One region of the Streptomyces boninensis genome, then DNA from elsewhere that is predicted to be linked to it. Evidence: predicted binding sites of a transcription regulator. Region 1 holds the regulator's gene; the other holds the start of a gene.
The links. The regulator HrcA, encoded in region 1, represses chaperone genes, less so after heat shock. The targets are predictions, from matches to a motif close to TTNGCACTCNGNNNNNCNGAGTGCNAA.
Positions count from the first base shown of each region.

Region 1 (3,405 bases):
TCCTCCAGCGTGACCGTCAGGCCCTCGGCGGTCTTCTCGGTGCGCACCACCGCACCGCAGAAGCCGGTGGTCACCTCCTCGACCACCAGCTCCGGCTCCGCCGCCACCTCGGGCACGGCCTTGGGCTTCTTCCAGGGGGGTGTGAGGTCGACGTCGCCGTATCGCATCCGGTGAGATTAGCCCAAGCCCTCGGCCAGTTCGTCGCGTTGCCGCCGTACGAAGGCCGCGTCCACGACCGCCCCGTGCCCGGGCACGTACACCGCGTCCTCGCCCGCCATCTCCAGCACCTGGTCGAGCACCTCCGACCAGCGCGCCGGATGCGCATCCGAACCCGCCTGCGGTACGCCCGACTCCTCGACCAGGTCGCCGCAGAAGACGATGGGCGGGGAGGTCTGCACCATCACCACCATGTCGTGCGACGAGTGCGCGGGCCCCACATTCGCCAGCAGCACCTCCACCCCGCCCCCCAGGTCCAGCGACCACTCCCCCGCCACCAGATGCTGCGGCGCCACCACCACATCCGCCGCCTCCGCGGCCTCCCGGTGCCCAAGCCCGTGCCGTACCGCATCGCCGCGCAGCTCGTCCTTGCCCTCCCGCAGCACCGAGTCGATGCCGTGCGGCCCGTACACCTCCACACCCGAGAAGGCCGCCGTGCCCAGCACATGATCAAAATGCGGATGGGTGAGCGCGATATGCGTCACCGGCCGGCCGAAGTGCGAGCGGAGCTGGCCCCGCAGCTCCGCCCCCTCCCGCAGCGACGCCCCGGAGTCGATCAGCAGCAGGCCGTCCGGACCGCACACCGCACCGGCGGTCGCGTCCCAGTGCGGGAGCCTCCGGCGCACGACGCCTGGCGCGAGCTGTTCCCAGCGCGCGTGCTCTTCCCTCTCCGCGTCCATAGCGCGACGCTATGCGAAGTCACCCCGCCCCGCGCCCGGACCGCCTTGCCGGGGTGACGGCGGTCGGCCGTACACTGGCCAGGGAAAAGCTGGCACTCAGCCTCGTAGAGTGCCAGGGGGAAGCACCAGGGACCACGGCTGGAGGTGGGCGGCATGCTCAGCGAGCGCAGACTCGAGGTGCTGCGTGCCATCGTCCAGGATTACGTGGGCACCGAGGAGCCGGTCGGCTCCAAGGTCCTCACCGAGCGGCACAAGCTGGGCGTCAGCCCGGCCACGGTCCGCAATGACATGGCGGTCCTGGAGGACGAGGGCTATATCGCCCAGCCCCACACCTCCGCGGGCCGCATCCCCACGGACAAGGGCTACCGCCTCTTCGTCGACAAGCTCGCCGGCGTCAAGCCGCTGTCCGTCCCGGAGCGGCGCGCCATCCAGAACTTCCTCGACGGCGCCGTCGACCTCGACGACGTCGTCGGCCGTACGGTGCGGCTGCTCGCGCAGCTGACCAGGCAGGTCGCGGTGGTGCAGTATCCGTCGCTGACCCGCTCCACGGTCCGGCATGTCGAGCTGCTGCCGCTCGCCCCCGCCCGCATCATGCTCGTGCTGATCACAGACACCGGCCGGGTCGAGCAGCGCCTCGTGGACTGCCCGGCCCCGTTCGGCGAGACCTCGATCGCGGACCTGCGCGCCCGGCTCAACAGCCGGGTGGTCGGCCGCCGGTTCGCCGATGTGCCGAAGCTGGTGCAGGACCTCCCGGACGCCTTCGAGGCGGACGACCGGCCCACGGTCTCGACCGTGCTCGCCGTCCTCCTGGAGGCGCTCGTCGAGGAGAGCGAGGAGCGCCTGATGATCGGCGGCACCTCCAACCTGACCCGCTTCGACCACGACTTCCCCCGCACCATCCGCCCCGTGCTGGAGGCGCTGGAGGAGCATGTCGTCCTCCTGAAGCTGCTCGGCGAGGCGAAGGAGCCGGGCGTCACGGTGCGTATCGGGCATGAGAACCCTCACGAGGGACTCACCTCCGCCTCCGTCGTCTCGGTCGGCTACGGTGCGGGAGGCCCTCAGAACGAGGCCCTCGCAAAGCTCGGCGTGGTCGGCCCGACCCGCATGGATTACCCCGGAACGATGGGAGCGGTACGCGCAGTGGCACGTTACGTCGGACAGATCCTGGCGGAGTCATAACAGTGGCGACGGACTACTACGCGGTCCTCGGCGTCCAGCGCGACGCATCCCAGGACGAGATCAAGAAGGCGTTCCGGCGGCTGGCCCGAGAGCTGCACCCGGACGTGAACCCGGATCCGAAGACCCAGGAGCGGTTCAAGGAGATCAACGCCGCCTATGAGGTCCTCTCCGACCCGGAGAAGAAGCAGATCTACGACCTCGGCGGCGACCCGCTCTCCCAGAACGGCGGGGGCGCGGGCGGCTTCGGCGCGGGCGGCTTCGGCAACTTCAGCGACATCATGGATGCCTTCTTCGGTACGGCATCCCAGCGCGGCCCGCGCTCGCGCACCCGGCGCGGCCAGGACGCGATGATCCGCCTGGACGTGGAGCTGGACGAGTCCGCCTTCGGCACGACAAAGGAGATCACGGTCGACACCGCCGTGGTCTGCAACACCTGCAACGGCGAGGGCGCCGCCCCCGGCACCTCCCCGCAGACCTGCGACATGTGCCGCGGCCGCGGCGAGGTCTCCCAGGTCACCCGGTCCTTCCTCGGCCAGGTCATGACCTCGCGCCCGTGCCCGCAGTGCCAGGGCTTCGGCACCATCGTGCCGACCCCGTGCCCGGAGTGCGCGGGCGACGGCCGCATCCGCTCGCGCCGTACGCTCACGGTCAAGATCCCGGCCGGCGTCGACAACGGCACCCGCATCCAGCTCGCGGGCGAGGGCGAGGTCGGCCCCGGCGGCGGCCCCGCCGGCGACCTGTACGTGGAGATCCACGAGCTGCCGCACCCGACGTTCCAGCGCCGCGGCGACGACCTGCACTGCACGGTGACGATCCCGATGACGGCGGCTGCGCTGGGCACGAAGGTCAACCTGGAGACGCTGGACGGCCTGGAGGAGATCGACATCCGCCCGGGCACCCAGTCCGGCCAGTCGGTCCCGCTGCACCAGCGCGGCGTCACACACCTGCGCGGCGGCGGCCGCGGCGACCTGATCGTGCACGTCGAGGTGACCACGCCGACGAAGCTGGACCAGGAGCAGGAGAAGATCCTGCGCCAGCTGGCGAAGCTGCGCGACGAGGAGCGCCCGACGGGCCAGTTCCAGCCAGGGCAGCAGGGGTTGTTCTCACGCCTGAAGGACGCCTTCAACGGAAGGTGACTTCCGGCGGCGGGCGACGCGACGGGCACCCGGACCAGGCCACGCGCGCCCGCATGACAACATAACGGCATGCCCAGCGCGCTGAGTGATCTCTCACCGCACCCGATCGTCCAGGCCCCGATGGCCGGCGGCGCCAGCTGTCCTGCGCTGGCCGCCGCCGTGTCCGCCTCCGGGGCGCTCGGATTTCTCGCCGC
Region 1 is NZ_CP183837.1:2,972,038-2,975,442, forward strand. It holds gene ACNNMR_RS13475 (DUF3097 domain-containing protein) at 1-167, opposite strand, end outside; gene ACNNMR_RS13480 (MBL fold metallo-hydrolase) at 177-896, opposite strand; gene hrcA (heat-inducible transcriptional repressor HrcA) at 1,050-2,075, shown strand; gene dnaJ (molecular chaperone DnaJ) at 2,078-3,211, shown strand; gene ACNNMR_RS13495 (nitronate monooxygenase) at 3,281-3,405, shown strand, end outside.

Region 2 (3,405 bases), 1.4 Mb from region 1:
GAGGGCCTTGCGGACGATCTCCGCGCCGGTGGCCTCGTCGCCCTGGAGCTCGAGCTTCTCGAAGACCGTGCCGGCCTGCAGCAGGGCCACGCCGCCGCCGGCGACGATGCCCTCCTCGACGGCCGCCTTCGCGTTGCGAACGGCGTCCTCGATGCGGTGCTTGCGCTCCTTGAGCTCGACCTCGGTCGCGGCACCGGCCTTGATGACGGCGACGCCGCCCGCGAGCTTCGCCAGGCGCTCCTGGAGCTTCTCGCGGTCGTAGTCGGAGTCGGAGGCCTCGATCTCGGCGCGGATCTGGTTGACCCGGCCCTGGACCTGCTCGGACTCGCCGGCACCGTCGACGATGGTGGTCTCGTCCTTGGTGATGACGACCTTGCGGGCGCGGCCCAGCAGGTCGACGGTCGCGTTCTCGAGCTTGAGGCCGACCTCCTCGGAGATGACCTGGCCGCCGGTGAGGATGGCGATGTCGGCGAGCATGGCCTTGCGGCGGTCGCCGAAGCCCGGGGCCTTGACGGCGACGGACTTGAAGGTGCCGCGGATCTTGTTCACCACGAGGGTGGACAGGGCCTCGCCCTCGACGTCCTCCGCGATGATCAGCAGCGGCTTGCCCGACTGCATGACCTTCTCCAGCAGCGGAAGGAGGTCCTTCACCGCGGAGATCTTGGAGTTGACGATGAGGATGTACGGGTCCTCGAGCTCGGCCTCCATGCGCTCCATGTCGGTCGCGAAGTACGCCGAGATGTAGCCCTTGTCGAAGCGCATGCCCTCGGTGAGCTCAAGCTCAAGCCCGAAGGTCTGCGACTCCTCGACGGTGATGACGCCTTCCTTGCCGACCTTGTCCATCGCCTCGGCGATGAGCTCGCCGATCTGGGTGTCGGAGGCGGAGATGGAGGCGGTGGAGGCGATCTGCTCCTTGGTCTCCACGTCCTTGGCCTGCTCGAGCAGGGCGGCGGAGACGGCCTCGGTGGCCTTCTCGATGCCGCGCTTGAGGGCCATCGGGTTGGCGCCCGCGGCGACGTTGCGCAGGCCCTCCTTGACGAGCGCCTGGGCCAGGACGGTCGCGGTCGTCGTGCCGTCACCGGCGACGTCGTCCGTCTTCTTGGCGACCTCCTTGACCAGCTCGGCGCCGATCTTCTCGTAGGAGTCCTCGAGCTCGATCTCCTTGGCGATGGAGACGCCGTCGTTGGTGATCGTGGGGGCGCCCCACTTCTTCTCCAGCACGACGTTGCGGCCCTTGGGGCCGAGGGTCACGCGGACGGCGTCTGCGAGCTGGTTCATCCCGCGCTCGAGGCCGCGCCGCGCCTCCTCGTCGAACGCGATGATCTTGGCCATGTGAAGTGGTCCTCCCGGACTGGGGTGGATTTCTCCGGACCATCGGCGCCCGCGACGGACGGCCTGTGCAGCTGGCGGTTCCTTGCCCCGCCCCCTGTACGGACCTCACCGAACCGGTCCTACGTTGTCACTCTCACTCGGAGAGTGCTAACGCCAATGATTAGCACTCGACCCCATCGAGTGCAAGCGGCTCTCTTGTACCGGGCTGTACCCGGCGACAAGGTGGGAAGGGATGTCCGGGACACCTCCGGGACACGGGGGTGCTACGGGGACAGCCGCGGGACAAGGGGGCACTGAACCCATGCCGAAGCGCGAAGGGGCGCCAGATCCGGGGCGTGTGACGACGGCACAGGAGTACGTGGCGCTGCTCAGAGACCTGAAGGACTTCTCGGGCCTGACCTACCGGGAGCTCGCGGCCCGCGCCGAGCGGGCGGGCGACGTGCTGCCGCGCTCCACGCTCGCCGGGCTGCTGGGCAGCGCCCGGCTGCCGCGCGGGGAGCCGGTGGCGGCGCTGGTACGGGCCTGCGGCGGCGGTCCTGAGGAGGTCGCGGCCTGGTTACGGGCCCATCAACGGCTCGCGGGGCGGGCAGGGCGCGCGGGCCGCGCGGGGCTGCCGGGATCGGCCGCCGGTGCGCTCGGTTCGGCCGGGCGCACCCAACTGCCCCCCGCGACAGCCGACTTCACCGGACGGCAGGACGAGGTGACCGTCATCCGGCGGCAGCTCATGGCCGAGGGCGGCCCGCAGTCGCCGGGCCCGGCGGTGGTCGCGGTGAGCGGCCCTGCGGGGACCGGGAAGTCGGCGCTGGCGGTGCACTGCGCGCATCTGCTCGGCCCGTCCTTCCCGGACGGGCGGCTGTACGCCGACCTGAGCGGGTCCGGCGCCGGGTCGGGCACGGGCACTGGCCCGCTCCTCGCCGGGCTCTTACGCGGCCTCGGCGTGACGGGCACCGAACTCCCACCGGACGAGTCCGAGCGCCTGGAGCTCTACCGCACCCTGACGGCCACCCGCCGGGTGCTGGTCGTCCTCGACAACGCGGATGCCGCGGCACCCGCGGACGGGGGTGGGGCGGAGGCGAGCGCGGGCGCCACCGCCGGGCCCGGGGTCGGCGCTGCCGCCGATGCCGGGGTGGGCGCCACCGCCCCCACCAGTGCCACCGCCCACGCGGGTGCCACCGCCCACGCCAACACCACCACCCTCTCCGTGGCCGCTGCCCCCTCCGCCGCCGCGCAGGCAATCGCGCAGGCCACCGCCCGGCTGCGCCCCCTCCTCCCCGCCGGCCCCGGCTGCGCGGCCCTCGTGACCAGCCGCCGCCGGCTCGCGCTGGAGGGCGCGCACGCCGTCGACCTCGGGGAGCTGGGGCTCGCGGCAGGAGTGCGGCTGCTGGCCGCCACCGCCGGGCCGGGCCCGGTCGCCGCGTCGCCCGCCGCCGCGCGGCGGCTCGTGGAGCAGTGCGGGCGGCTGCCGCTGGCGCTGCGGATTGCCGGGGCCCGGCTGCGTACGCGACCGCACTGGAGCGTGGAGCGGCTGCTGGACCACCTCGCCGACGAGCGGCACCGGCTGGACGGGCTGACCTACAGCGACCTGTCCGTACGCGACGCCCTGGCCAAGGACTGCCGCGGCCTCAGCGCCGCCGCCGTAACCGCGCTGCACATCCTGGGCCTGAAGGCACCGCCCCGCTTCACCGTCTGGCAGGCCGCCACCCTGCTCGTCGCCGACACGGACGAGGCGGAGGACCTGCTGGAGGAGCTCACCGACTCCCGCCTGCTGGCCGCCATCGGCCCGCACTACCGCCTGCCGCCCCTGGTCCGCCTGTACGCCCGCGAGCTCACCACGGCCAACCAGGCGCCCACGGTGCTGCTACCGGCGCGCACCCCGGCCTGAGCGCTGGAGGGGCGGGGGCCTGTCCGGGAAGCGTCCGGGACACTCGCCCCGGGTTGTGGTGGGCCCGCACGCTGCTGACAGTCATGGGCAACCGATCAAGCCCGCCCGTTCTCAGGGGGACACCATCATCCGCCACCCACGCATCCGCGCCCGCCGCCGCGCGGCGCTCGCGGCGTTACTCACCCTCTCCG
Region 2 is NZ_CP183837.1:4,401,471-4,404,875, forward strand. It holds gene groL (chaperonin GroEL) at 1-1,332, opposite strand, end outside; gene ACNNMR_RS19930 (hypothetical protein) at 1,670-3,214, shown strand; gene ACNNMR_RS19935 (ABC transporter substrate-binding protein) at 3,273-3,405, shown strand, end outside.
Region 2: a site for HrcA is predicted at 1,493-1,519, ahead of groL (chaperonin GroEL). Genes of this name have one in related genera too.